4 regions of the Burkholderia alba genome follow, and region 4 is predicted to be linked to each of the others. Evidence: predicted binding sites of a transcription regulator. Region 4 holds the regulator's gene; each other region holds the start of a gene.
What was found. The regulator sigma-54, encoded in region 4, starts transcription at its own class of promoters, with help from an activator protein. The targets are predictions, from matches to a motif close to TGGCANGNAANCTGCTTT.
Positions count from the first base shown of each region.

Region 1: the regulator sigma-54 is predicted to act here: its motif matches at 1,086-1,103, upstream of adh (aldehyde dehydrogenase).
Region 2: the regulator sigma-54 is predicted to act here: its motif matches at 2,199-2,216, upstream of RZR99_RS01865 (collagen-like triple helix repeat-containing protein).
Region 3: the regulator sigma-54 is predicted to act here: its motif matches at 2,352-2,369, upstream of glnA (type I glutamate--ammonia ligase).

Region 1 is NZ_JAWJWL010000006.1:160,889-164,373, reverse strand. Features, by position in the region: gene RZR99_RS08715 (helix-turn-helix domain-containing protein) at 1-860, opposite strand, end outside; gene adh (aldehyde dehydrogenase) at 1,169-2,689, shown strand; gene RZR99_RS08705 (MFS transporter) at 2,916-3,485, opposite strand, start outside.
Region 2 is NZ_JAWJWL010000002.1:15,126-18,610, reverse strand. Features, by position in the region: gene cpaB (Flp pilus assembly protein CpaB) at 1-288, opposite strand, end outside; gene RZR99_RS01880 (TadE/TadG family type IV pilus assembly protein) at 399-881, opposite strand; gene RZR99_RS01875 (A24 family peptidase) at 881-1,378, opposite strand; gene RZR99_RS01870 (Flp family type IVb pilin) at 1,462-1,632, opposite strand; gene RZR99_RS01865 (collagen-like triple helix repeat-containing protein) at 2,265-3,485, shown strand, end outside.
Region 3 is NZ_JAWJWL010000012.1:26,095-29,579, reverse strand. Features, by position in the region: gene glnL (nitrogen regulation protein NR(II)) at 1-660, opposite strand, end outside; gene glnA (type I glutamate--ammonia ligase) at 826-2,241, opposite strand; gene RZR99_RS15310 (rhodanese-like domain-containing protein) at 2,651-3,115, shown strand; gene RZR99_RS15305 (competence/damage-inducible protein A) at 3,238-3,485, opposite strand, start outside.
Region 4 is NZ_JAWJWL010000034.1:36,633-40,117, forward strand. Features, by position in the region: gene hprK (HPr(Ser) kinase/phosphatase) at 1-21, opposite strand, end outside; gene ptsN (PTS IIA-like nitrogen regulatory protein PtsN) at 149-661, opposite strand; gene hpf (ribosome hibernation-promoting factor, HPF/YfiA family) at 888-1,247, opposite strand; gene RZR99_RS27820 (RNA polymerase factor sigma-54) at 1,407-2,915, opposite strand; gene lptB (LPS export ABC transporter ATP-binding protein) at 3,049-3,485, opposite strand, start outside.

The sequences.
Region 1 (3,485 bases), on a different contig from region 4:
AGGCGCAGCGTGCGCAGGTAGGTTGCAGGCGCCATGCCGAGCACGTCCTGAAAGCAGTACTGCAGCGTGCGCCGGCTCACGTGCAGCTGCTCGCACAGCTCCGGCACGCCGACCGGCCGCGACCGGTGCGCGAGCACGTAGTCGCGCGCCTGCGCGACGATCCTGCGCCGCCGCGACGGCGGCTCGCCGGCGGCTCCGTCGCCCGGCGCCGCGCATACATCGAACAGCGCCGCCAGCACCGCCGCCTGCAGATCGTTGCGCTCGCCCGCCGACAGCGGCGCGGACGCCGCCTCCACCCGATCGAACTGCCGCGCAAGCTGCGCGCACAGCCGCTCGAGCCGCGCCTCGCCGACCGGCATCACCGCCTGCCTCGGCAGACGGTCGTCGAAGCCGCACTGCTCGACCTGCTCCGCATAGCGCCGCAGCACCTCGCCGCGCACCACCACGCCGTAGATCGAAAAGCGCGCGGGCGTGAGCAGCTCGAATTCGACATGGCCCGGCCGGAACGCCAGCGCGTCGGCGGCGATCGGACGCGCGTCGATGCGCGCCGCGCCGTCGCGCGCGAGCGGGATGCCGAACCAGTACGCGTCGCCGCGCACCTCGCACGCCTGCCGCAGCGTGTGACTCGTCGTCTCGCGGAACAGCTTCATCGTGTCGAGCGGCAGCTCGGTCAGCGTACCGACGAAGCGGCCCGCCGCGAGCTGGTCGTAGGTCTGGCGCCAGCCGATCAGGTTGCGGGCCTGCTCGTCGGCGTCGTGCGCGACGCTGACCACCGCGCGGCCGGCCGCTTCGTCGTCGCCGCCCGCGCTGCGCCGGGTATCCGCCGCCGTCGTCTCGCCACCCAGATGCCCATGCTCCATTGCTGCCTCCACCGGCCTCGCTGACCTTGAACGAACAGCGAACGACGCAATTCCCGTGCCGAATCGCCGTGCCCGCCGCGGCGGGCATCGTGCCGCGGCGCTGTTCAGCAACGGGACACCCGGCGCACCCGCGTTGTTCATCCACGGCACAGCCGCCGCCCCGCACCCGCGCGGTGCAGCGACGGTGCGCGGCGCTCAGGCCCTGCGCACCGCCGCACTGCCGGCTGGCACGCTTCTGGCGTAAACCGGATCAACCGCGCGCGTTCGCGCGGCCCGTCCACCCATACCGACATGCGAGGAGCAACGCGATGAATCACGCGGACATGAAGCACCTAAACATCGAATTCCCGTACCGCAAGCAGTACGGGAATTTCATCGGCGGCGAATGGGTCGCCCCGGCCGGCGGCGAGTACTTCGACAACATCTCGCCCGTCACCGGCCAGCCGTTCACCGCGATCCCGCGCTCGCGCGAAGCCGACATCGAACGCGCGCTGGATGCCGCGCATGCGGCGAAGGCCGGCTGGGGCGCGACCCCCGCCGCCGAACGCGCGAACGTGCTGCTGAAGATCGCCGACCGGATGGAGGCGAATCTCGCGCGGCTCGCCGTCGCGGAAACGATCGACAACGGCAAGCCGCTGCGCGAAACCACCGCGGCCGACATCCCGCTCGCGATCGACCACTTCCGCTATTTCGCGGGCTGCATCCGCGCGCAGGAAGGCTCGATCGCCGACATCGGCGGCGATCTGGTCGCCTACCACTTCCACGAGCCGCTCGGCGTCGTCGGGCAGATCATCCCGTGGAACTTCCCGATCCTGATGGCCTCGTGGAAGCTCGCGCCCGCGCTCGCGGCCGGCAACTGCGTGGTGCTGAAGCCCGCCGAGCAGACTCCCGCGTCGATCCTCGTGTTCGCGGAGCTGGTGCAGGACCTGCTGCCGCCCGGCGTGCTCAACATCGTCAACGGCTTCGGCCTCGAAGCCGGCAAACCGCTCGCGTCGAGCAAGCGGATCTCCAAGATCGCGTTCACCGGCGAGACCTCGACGGGCCGGCTGATCATGCAGTACGCGAGCGAAAACCTGATTCCCGTCACGCTCGAACTCGGCGGCAAGAGCCCGAACATCTTCTTCGCCGACGTGATGGATCGGGACGACAGCTATTTCGACAAAGCGCTCGAAGGCTTCGCGATGTTCGCGCTGAACCAGGGCGAGGTGTGTACGTGTCCGTCGCGCGCGCTCGTCGAGGAGAGCGTCTACGACCGCTTCATCGAGCGCGCGCTCAAGCGCGTCGAGGCGATCAGGCAGGGGCATCCGCTCGACTCGCAGACGATGATCGGCGCGCAGGCGTCGGCCGAGCAGCTCGAGAAGATCCTGTCGTACATCGACCTGGGCCGCCAGGAAGGCGCGCAGTGCCTGACGGGCGGCGAGCGCAACGTGCTCGGCGGCGAGCTGTCGGAAGGCTATTACGTGAAGCCGACCGTGTTCCGCGGCCACAACCGGATGCGCATCTTCCAGGAAGAGATCTTCGGCCCGGTGCTGTCAGTGACGACCTTCAAGAACGAGGAGGAAGCGCTCGAGATCGCCAACGACACGCTGTACGGGCTGGGCGCCGGCGTCTGGACCCGCGACGGCAACCGCGCGTACCGCTTCGGCCGCGCGATCCAGGCGGGCCGCGTGTGGACCAACTGCTACCACGCTTATCCCGCGCATGCGGCGTTCGGCGGCTACAAGCAGTCGGGGATCGGCCGCGAAACCCACAAGATGATGCTGGATCACTACCAGCAGACGAAGAACCTGCTCGTCAGCTACAGCGACAAGCCGCTCGGGTTCTTCTGAGCGACGGCGCCGCGCGCCGAGCGTCAATCTCGCCCGGGATCGCAGGCGGTTCGCCGCCCGCGATCCCGGGCTTTTTTTGCGCGGGCGATGCGACGCGCCACTGCGCAGGGCAGCTCGATCGACGTGCCGAGCAGCGCCTCGCGCGAGTATGGTGGTCACCCTTGCAGGCAATCCGGCATTGCCGCCGCGACGCCCTCCGGTACGATCCGGCGGCGCGCGCACGCATTCACCGGCACTCGCGCTCCAGCACGAGCGGCCGCCCCGCCGGCTTCGTCTCCGCGCGGCGCTCGTTCGCCGCCCCCGCCTCGCCCACCCGAACCCGGCTCAAGAACACGAACACAGCCACGGCGCACAGCAGCGTGACGACCGTCAGACCTTCGAGCAGGCTGCCGAACGCGCTGCGGTAGCTCTGCTGCAGGACGTCGCGCGCGACGCCCGGCAGCCCCCCCGCCGCATGAGCGAGATCGCCGGCCGCAAGCCGGGCGGCGGCTTCCGCGAGATGGGCCTGCGCGCCCTCCGCCAGTGCCGCGGCCCGCCGCACGTGGGTCTGCGTGAGCGCCGCGAGGATCGCGCTCACGGTCGCGAGCGCGATTCCTTCGCCCGCGACGCGCGTGGTGCTGAAGATGCCCGTCGCCATCCCCGCGCGCTCTTTCGGCACGACGCTGATCGACAGGCCGTCCATCAAGCCCCACGGCATGCCCGCGCCGATCCCGATCGCCAGCATCGGGCCGATCGCGGCGCGCCCGGCGCCGTGGTCGAGCGCCGTGCTCAACCAGTACAACCCGGCCGCCGCGAG
Region 2 (3,485 bases), on a different contig from region 4:
GGCGATCTCATTCGCCGGGATCCGCCCCACGACGAGCGAGGGATCGGCGAACCCGCCCGGCGGCAACGCGGCCGCCTGCTGGACCTTCAGCGCGTCGACCGTGATCGGCTGGCCCGCCGGCAGCTGGCGCGCCGCGACGACGAGCGGAAAGGTCCGCGTTGCGACCGCCGGTGCGGCACCCGGCACGGCGGGCGCCGGCTTGCGCCCGAGCACCCACGCGTAGATGCCCAGCAGGATCGCGATCCCGATCAGCAGCGCCGCGATGATCTTGGTCAGATTGTTGGCCATGGTTGTTGTGAACGATGCGTAAAGACAATGTCGTCGGGAGCTATCAGGCTACCCGGCGCCGCGAGGCGCGCTGCACGACGCGTGGAATGAACGTTGAGCCGCCTCCTTCCTCACAGAATGTTCGCCGGGTTGATCTGAACCGTCGCCTGACTCGTCAGCGTGCTCGGCAGCGGACCCGTGAACAACGGGATCGAGGGTACGAGCGGATTGCTCGAGTACGGATACGTGACCGTTACCTGGACGCAGTACATCGACGCGTCGTAGCTGCACGCCGTCGGCGTCGAACCGCTTGCATTGGTTGCGCAGCTCGGCGTCACCGGCAGCCACGTCGTCAGCCCTTTCGCAACGACGCAGGCCTGGTTGGCGCGCGCGGCGTAGGCGGCGGCCGGCGTGCTGGCGAGCTGATAGTCGAGCGCGGCACGTGCCCCTTCGGTGGCCGCCAGCGTCAGGCTTTGCTGCGTGGCGAAAATCATCCCGTACGTGACGATCGCGTACATGATCACGAAGAACAGCGGAAACAGGATCGCGAATTCGACCGCCGTCGCGCCACGCTGGCGGCGGAACATCGCGTGTGGACGCGCAGCCGGTCTCATCACGCGCCTCCCATATAGGTGACGTAGCCGAGCCAGAGCGCGGCGGGAATGACGAGGAAGGCAGCGTATGGCGTCGAGCGGCGCGCGCCCAGCGCGAAGGTGGGCGAACCCTGCCGCCACAGCGTCGCGAACGAGGTCCGGGTCAGGAACATGATGCCGAGCGCGTGCATGCCTGCGGCGACGCTCGCGACAATCCACAGCCACGGCAGCACGGAGACCCCGCACCAGGCGCCGAGCACGGCAAACACCTTGACATCGGCCGCGCCCATGATGCGCAGCGCAAAAAACGGAAAAAGCGAGATCAGGCCGATGCCTCCGCCAATCAACGCGTCGAGCCACGTCGTCCCGAATGGATTATGTCGGGAAACTGTAAATATGATGACTGCGATCACTCCGGTGATCACAAGCGCATTGGGAATACGGCGATCGCGACAATCGTCTATTGCAACAGCCGTAGCCCAGGCGAAAAAGAACCCCACACTGAACAAGTGAATCATTTCAGCCTCGACCGCCCAGGCAGCGTTACGCGGATTGCCGAAGCAATCCGCGGCTCGTAATAACGCGTAACGAAATAACGCCGTTATGACTTCGGCAGACTGGAAAGGATATTACTGAACACCGTGTTGAGTGCTGTTCCGAGACTGGTAACGGTGGCAGCAATAACGGCCGCGATGAGCCCTGCGATCAACCCGTATTCGATCGCGGTCACGCCGGTTTCTTCCCGCAGGAAGCGGTTCATCAGTGCTTTCATGGTGATCCTCGTGCCTTGGAGTTTTCGTTGGCCTTAATGCTCCTCGCATGATGGCCGACCTTGCCCACCATTGCTGTAAACAACGGCTCAGGCAATTTCGTTATAGCTCGTTTTTCAAGAGCTCTTCACGAATTGATACAAGTTGACAATCATCGATATCGCGTCCTCCTCATGTACTGGTTCGTACAAAACGCGCACGGATGAATCTTATATCTGAACCTCTTTTCTTTCCAACTTCTTTTATGCATTTTGTTCAGACATCGCGGCCTCACGTACACCTTATTTGTACGGCTTTTCGGTAGCACTTACACATAGGACTTACGATAGGTTAGATCTGCCTGCCTAATCCATCTATAAAACAGATCTTCCACATATCGAACTTTGGGCAAACGTTACGCGGCCCGCGTAACGAAAAACCCGGGACGTTACGTTACGAAACCGGTTCGACACCCACCCAAAAGCACATTCCTTCACTTATTCAGCAGTTCTTTTCATGCCTCAAAATCCTTACACAGCAAGGATTTCCAACCAATTTCCAAATGATCCGAATGGACTGTCGAGTGCCGTGGCACGACAGTTGCAGGGTATGCCTCGCGGCACCACACACCACACAACAGCAACGCGAGGACGAAATGGACATTCAGACAATTGCACATGGTTCGCTTCGGGCGACTTTGATCACGGCCACCGTGGCAGCCATGCTCTCACTCGCCGCCTGCGGCGGCTCCGGCACACTCAGCCAAGGCCTCGGCGGCGGCTCCAGCTCCAGCGGAACGTCGGGTGCGACATCCGGCACCTCGGGCTCCAGCTCGGGCACGTCCGGCTCCAGTTCCGGTACCTCGGGCTCGAGTTCCGGCACGTCCGGCTCCAGCTCGGGCACCTCGGGTTCGAGCTCGGGTTCGAGCTCCGGTACCAGTTCGGGCACGAGTTCGGGGACCAGCTCCGGTACCAGCTCCGGCGGCGCATCCATCAACGCAGTCGGCACCGTGGTCGCCAATACCGGCAACCTCGTCACGAACGCGGGCGCGACTGTTGCAGGTCTCGGCACAGTCATCGCGAGCCAATCGCTGCCCGGCGTGAATCCGCAGACGACGAAGTCGCTCGGCGGCGTCGTGCAAGACGTCGGCGGCGCAGTCGGCGCACTCGGCAACGGCTTGAGCAACGGCCTCGGCCAGCTCGGCGCCTCGACCAACCCGCTCGGCACGACGCTCGCGAGCACGGGCGGTGTCGTGGGCGAACTAGGCGGCGCGGTCACCAACACCGGCAGTCTCGTCACGAGTCTCGGCTCCGGCCCGCTGGCGCCGCTCGCCCCCGTTACGTCGGCGGTCGGCGGTCTCGTCACCACGGTCGGCAACGCCGTCACGACGGGCGGCTCCACGCTCACCACCGCGCTGTCGACCGGACCGGTCCAGCAACTGACGCAAACGGTCAGCTCGGCGATCACCCCGATCACGACGATGGTCGGGAATACTACGCAAACGATCGGCAACGTGACGGGACTCGGCGCCCCGGTCAATAACCTGCTCGGCGCGATCGGCAACGGCCTGAACCAGGCCGGCGCACTGATCGCGACGACGGGCGGCGGCAACCCCGTCACGGTCGGCCTCGGCGCCACCGTGTCGTCCACCGGCAACACCGTCAAGGCAGTGGGCGGCCTCCTCACCGGCGGCACCGGCACCAATCCTCTCGCTCCGATCACGGGCCTCGTCAATGGCCTGACCGGGACGCTGGGCGGCATCGGCGGCTCGACCGGCAGCGGCCCGCTTGCTCCAGTCACGGGCCTCGTCTCGACCGTGACCGGCGCACTCGGCGGCATCGGCGGTAGCGCCGGCGGCGGCAGCGGCCCGCTCGCC
Region 3 (3,485 bases), on a different contig from region 4:
GATATGCGGGTGGCGGTGCGGCTCGAGCAGCCGGTCGACCAGCGTCTGCAGCCGGTCCGATTCCTTGATGATGACCTGCGTGTACTCGCGCAGTTCGCCCCGTTCGCGCTCGCTCAGCTCGAATTCGAGCAGTTGCGCCGCGCCGCGGATGCCGCCGAGCGGATTCTTGATTTCGTGCGCGAGATTGCGGATCAGTTGCTTGTTGACGGCCGTCAGGTCGTGGATCCGTTCCTCGCGGTCGGTGCGCGACTGCCGTTCGTTCTCGAACAGCTCGACGAGCACGTAGTCCTGCGCGCCCTCAAGGAAGCCGACGATCGCATGCACGTGCAGCGGTTCGCGGCCCGGGCGGTCCAGCACGGTGTCGAGATGCGTCGCGTGAAAGCGCTCTTCGCCGATCGCCGTGATCGTGGTCGCCAGTTCGTTCGAATTCGGGAAAATCTCGCCCCACGGCATCTGCGCAAGCTGGCGGCGCGAAATATCGAGCATCGCCTCCGCCGACGGATTCGCGAACGCGATCCGCAGCGTGCGGCGGTCGAGCACGAGAACGACGGTCGGCAGCGCTTCCAGCCCCGTGAGGAGTCCCGAGCGCACCAGCCGGTCATCGTCCGACAGGCGCTCCGGCTGGCCGGCCCTGGCCTTGATCAGATTCTTCAGAACCATCTTGCGTGGATGCCGCGTCAAAGATTATCAAAACCGACGAACAAAAAAGGGACGGCTGGGCGCCGTCCCCTTTCAGTGTCCGGTGCCCCCCGAGCCACCCTCGGCCCGGGAGCCAGCCGGCATCGCGGCGCTTCGCTCGCTGACGTGGCGAAGCGCCATCGCCGCTTACAGCGAGTAGTACATCTCGAACTCGATCGGATGCGTGGTCATCCGGAACTTCGCCAGTTCCTGCTCCTTCAGGCCAAGGTACGCATCGAGCATCGCATCCGTGAACACGCCGCCGCGCGTCAGGAACTCGCGATCCTGGTCGAGCGCTTCGAGCGCCCGGTCGAGGCCTTCGCACACGGTCGGGATCTTTGCATCCTCTTCCGGCGGCAGGTCGTACAGGTTCTTGTCCGCGGCTTCGCCCGGGTGGATCTTGTTCTGGATCCCGTCGAGGCCCGCCATCATCAGCGCGGAGAAGCACAGGTACGGGTTCGCCATCGGGTCCGGGAAGCGCGTTTCGATGCGGCGGCCCTTCGGGTTCGACACGTGCGGAATGCGGATCGACGCCGAACGGTTGCGCGCCGAGTACGCGAGCTTCACCGGGGCTTCGAAGTGCGGCACCAGACGCTTGTACGAGTTCGTCGTCGGGTTCGTGATCGCGTTCAGCGCGCGAGCGTGCTTGATGATCCCGCCGATGTAGAACAGCGCCAGCTCCGACAGGCCCGCGTAGCCGTTGCCCGCGAACAGGTTCTGGCCGTCCTTCCAGACCGACTGGTGAACGTGCATGCCCGAACCGTTGTCGCCGACGACCGGCTTCGGCATGAACGTCGCCGTCTTGCCGTACGAATGCGCGACGTTATGGATGATGTACTTCGACCACTGGGTCCAGTCGGCGCGCTGCACGAGCGTCGAGAACTTCGTGCCGATTTCGTTCTGCCCCTGGCCCGCCACTTCGTGGTGGTGCACTTCGACCGGGATGCCGAGCTGTTCGAGCAGCAGGCACATTTCCGAACGCATGTCCTGGAACGAGTCGACCGGCGCGACCGGGAAATAGCCCCCCTTCGTGCCCGGACGATGGCCCGTGTTGCCGCCTTCGAATTCCTTGCCCGACGACCACGGCGCTTCTTCCGAGTTGATCTTCACGAAGCAGCCCGACATGTCGGTATTCCACTGCACGGAATCGAAAATGAAGAATTCCGGCTCCGGACCGAAGTACGCGGTGTCGCCGATACCGGTGCTCTTCAGGTACGCTTCCGCGCGCTTCGCGAGCGAACGCGGATCGCGCTCGTAGCCCTTGCCGTCGGCCGGCTCGACCACGTCGCACGTCAGCACCAGCGTCGCTTCTTCATAGAACGGATCGACGAAGGCGGCCGTCGGGTCCGGCATGAGCAGCATGTCCGACGCCTCGATCCCCTTCCAGCCGGCGATCGACGAACCGTCGAACGCGTGGCCGCTCTCGAACTTGTCTTCGTCGAAGGCCGACACCGGCACCGACACGTGCTGTTCCTTGCCGCGCGTGTCCGTGAAGCGGAAATCGACAAACTTGACGTCCTCGTCCTTCACGAGCTGCATGACGTCGGCGACGGTTTTACTCATAACCTCTTCTCCTGATTGAACAAATCCGGCGGACTGGGACCGCCTCGTTAAGCGAGCTGCTCGGCGCAGCGTTCGTTGTGCCGCGTACAACCGATTCGACTGGAGCTTATATAGCAGCTTCCATGCCATGCATGCGCCAGTTCGGCGCGAATCGCGCCGCCCCGCGCCCGGACAAGGGCAGACCGCGCAGTTTCGGGGCCTCGGGCCGGGCGCGCGCGGCGCACGATGCACCATAACGATGCGCGCCAATGTTGTGCAACGCCCTCGATCCCGGTTTTGGTGCCAACACGATATTTTGCACCTTTTTGGTGACGACGGGTTGCCCTCCCGTACCGGGCGGAGGCGCCGGTTCATTGCCCGGCACGCGACGCGCTAGAATGTTTTTTTGATTCGCAGGAGATTTTCCGCCATGAGCACGCTCGAACAACTTTATGCGCGGGCCGACCAACGCCGCACGGCGAGCCGGCTGCATTACGCCGGCGCGCTGTCGCCCGCCGAGTCCTTCGAACTGCTGCAACTCGATCCGAGCGCCCGCCTGGTCGACGTTCGCACGCGCGCGGAACTGGACTGGGTCGGCCGCCCGCTCGTCGGCGACGGTCAGTATCTGCATATCGAATGGACCCGCTATCCCGGCGGCGTGCCGAATCCGGATTTCATCGCGCAGTTGCGGAGCGCCGTCGCGGCCGATACGCCGGTCCTGTTCCTGTGCCGCAGCGCCGCGCGCTCGAAGCTGGCGGCAGTGGCCGCCGCGCAGGCCGGCTTCGCCCGGGCCTTCGACCTGCTCGAAGGGTTCGAGGGCGCGAAGGACGCTCATGGACATCGGAAGACGGTCGAAGGCTGGTGCCATCACAAGCTGCCCTGGATCGGCGCGTGATTCGCCGACCGTTATCGGGTCACCATCGTCCGGCCACGCGATGACAGCGTGATGACGGATCGTTCGGCCCCGCCCGGCACGGACGGCCCGGTACCCCGACACGGCCGCACGCGCGCCGGCCGTCAGACGCGCGGCGCCTCGGCCTCGACCACGTCGCCGCCGAGCAGGTGCACGCCCTCGCGCAGCTTTACATAGGCGGCCGCGACGGCCTCCGGCTCGCCCTTCACGCCGAGATCGATGTGGCGGCGCGCATAGATGCCGCCGCGCTCCGCGTCGCCGACGCTCGGCAGGCTGAACACGCGCACCCCCGGAAAATCGCGCTCGATCCGCTCCATCAGCGGCGTCAGCGTCGATTCCGGCAACTCGAACA
Region 4 (3,485 bases):
GTTGATGCTGGACGTATCCATGAGTCCGTCACTCCAATGAGCCGGCACTTCGGCGCTGCGAAGGAAGTCGCGACGCCGGCCCGGCGACGGGCGGCTGGGGGTGGCGGCGCAGGCCGCCGGACAAGGGGAGGTTAACCGCCCGGTTAGCTCAAGGTTGCCACTGAGTGAGGAGTTGATGCAACTCGTCGCGGTCCGTTTCGGTGTGCAGGCGCTCACGCGCGTCGCGATCGGACAGCAGTTGGGCGATTTCGGACAGGATCTCGAGGTGCTGCTGCGTAGCCTGTTCGGGCACGAGCAGGAAGATCAGGAGCGAGACGGGCTGGCCGTCCGGGGCTTCGAAGGGGATCGGTTCGGCGAGCCGGACGAAGGCGGCGAGCGGGTGCTTGAGCCCCTTGATCCGCCCGTGCGGGATCGCGACGCCTTCGCCGAGACCCGTCGAGCCGAGGCGCTCGCGCGCGAACAGATTGTCGGTGACGATGCTGCGGGCGACGCCGTTCTGATTTTCGAAGATCAGCCCGGCTTGTTCGAAGACGCGCTTCTTGCTGGTGACCGAGAGGCCGATGACGACGTTCTCTAAGGGCAGGATTTTGGCTAGGCGATTCATGTTGGCAGGCAAAGGGGCGGCCTGGGGTCTCCTCGCGGCGGCAGACTGATTTTCCATATTGGCAATATGACGGCGTTAGGCGATGGAGACCTGTAGAGCACGGCAAGCCGGCTTTTAACGCCCCCGATAATAACTGGATCATTATAGAGCACGGCAGACCGGCTGGCGCAGCCCGAGGGCGTGCTCTAGTTGCCGGCCCCGCCGTGGCGGGTAGCGCGGGCGCCGCGCAATAAAAAACCGCCCGTCGAGGCGGGCGGCTGTTCCGGCGCGGCTGCGCCGAGATTCACTGCGGCGGCAGTTCGATCTGTTCGGCGGTTTGCTGATGCTTGATCGGATCGTGCGCATGCGTTTGCAGGCGCTCCATGTGCTTCACGACTTGCCGGTCGAGCTTGTCGATCAGCAGATCGATCGCAGCGTACAGGTTGCCGTTTGCGCTTTCGACGAAGATGTCCTTGCCCTTCAGGTGCAGGTTGATTTCCGCTCGCTGCTGCTTGTCCTTTTCCTTGTGGTTGTCGACCGAGAGGATCACAGTGCCATCGATAACCTGATCGCTATGTCGTAGCACCCTGTCCAGCTTGGTGACCATGTATTCGCGAATCGCAGGCGTGACTTCGAGATGGTGTCCACTGATCTTCAGGTTCATAGTGCTTCTCCAAGCTAATGACCACCTTCCGCGTAGAGGCGGCAGCACCGGTCGACCTGGCCGTCTTCGCTAACCTCAGGCGGAGACGGCGGATGCATCGGCCGGCCTTTGCCGTCGACAGCGCGGCGGCCGGAAAATGCCCGCCGCTGGCGCAGCGGGCTACAGAGACTTGCGCAGGTTCACTGCCGGGATCTTGAGGGCTTCGCGATATTTGGCAACCGTGCGGCGCGCGACCACGAACCCTTGTTCTGCCAGCAGCTCGGCTATGCGGCTGTCCGAAAGAGGCGATTTTGGGTCTTCGGCTCCTATCAGTTGCTTGATGAGGGCGCGGATGGCCGTGGATGAGGCGGCGCCTCCGGTATCTGTCGAAACGTGCGATCCGAAGAAGTACTTGAATTCCAGCGTGCCGAACGGGGTCAGCATGTACTTACCGGTTGTCACACGGGAGACAGTTGACTCGTGTAGGCCCAGCGTATCAGCAATTTCCCGCAAAACCAAGGGGCGCATGGCGATTTCGCCGTGCGCAAAGAAATTCTTCTGACGCTCGACAATGGCCTGGGCGACCCGCAGGATCGTATCGAAACGCTGCTGGATATTCTTGATGAGCCAGCGCGCCTCCTGGAGCTGCTGCTTGAGCGAACCGGCGCCCGGATCGCCGCGGCTGTTGCGCAGGATGTTCGCGTACAGGTGGTTGATGCGCAGGCGCGGCACCACTTCCGGATTCAGTTCCGCCAGCCAGTTCTGGCCGGACTTCTTCACGATGATGTCGGGCACCACGTAGTCGGCTTCGGCCTTGCCGTATGCGGCGCCCGGGAACGGCTCGAGCGAGCGGATCAGCGCATGGGCGTCGCGCAGTTCGTCGTCGCTCGACTTCAGGTGCTTGCGCAGCCGCGTGAAGTCGCGCGCGGCGAGCAATTCCAGATACTGCGACACGATGTCGAGCGCGAGCATGCGCGTCGGGGACGGATCAAGCCGCAGCAACTGCAGCTTGAGGCACTCGGAGGCGGAACGGGCGCCGACGCCCGCCGGATCGAAGCTGTGCAGCAGCGCGATCGCCGCGTTCAGCTCGTCGGCGTCGACTTCCAGTTCGTCGGGCAGATCGCCCAGCACTTCATCGAGCGATGCGCCGAGATAGCCGTCGTCGTCGAGCGACTCGATCAGGAACATCACCAGCGCGCGATCGCGCGGACTGGCCTGCGTCATTCTCAATTGCGCGGACAGGTGGTCGCGCAGCGACGTGGTGGCCTCGTGGATCTGCAGCGGCGGCATGTCGTCTTCATCCGACGTCCGCGCCGAACGGCCGTAGTCGTCGAGATTCCACTGGCTCGTATCGCCGTTATCGGACGCGTAGCTGTCGTATTCGTCGGCGCCGGCGGGTTCGTCGCGCTCCATGCGCTCGTTCGGCGTACTGCTGCCGTTCGACAGGCCTTGCATCGGCTCGGGCGTCGCGGAGTTCGGCGACTGCGCGATCAGCGAGCCGTCGGACGCGACCCGCAGCGGGCTCGCCAGCCACTCTTCGTCGTTCTCGAGCAGCGGATTCTGCGCCACCGCCGTCGCGACTTCCTGCTGCAGTTCGAGCGTCGACAGTTGCAGTAGCCGGATCGACTGCTGCAACTGGGGGGTGAGCGCGAGATGTTGCGACAGGCGAAGTTGGAGGCTGGCTTTCATGGCAAAAAGGGAGTCATACCAGGAGTTTGCCACGAGGGCGGCGCGTTGCGTCATTCGTGATGACGCATAGGCCGCAAAAGGGCGCGGAGGCCCCGAAACGGGAGGGACGGCGGCGGGGCGGCGCCCCGCGCCGTTACATGCGGAAGTGCTCGCCCAGGTAGACGCGCCGCACGTTTTCGTTTTCGATGATTTCGCTGGGGGCGCCGGACGCAAGCACCGAGCCGTCGCTGATGATGTAGGCGTGATCGCAGATGCCCAGCGTTTCGCGCACGTTGTGGTCGGTGATGAGCACGCCGATGTTGCGCTGCTTCAGAAACTTCACGATCTTCTGGATTTCCAGCACCGCGATCGGATCGACGCCGGCGAACGGTTCGTCGAGCAGGATGAAGCTCGGGTTGCTTGCGAGCGCGCGCGCGATCTCGACGCGCCGGCGTTCGCCGCCCGACAGCGACAGTGCCGGATTGTCGCGCAGGTGCGCGATCTGCAGCTCTTCCAGCAGCGCTTCGGTGCGCGTCGCGATTTCGTCCTTCGTGAGCGGCCGGCCGTTGTCGCCGTGCTGCAGCTCGAGCA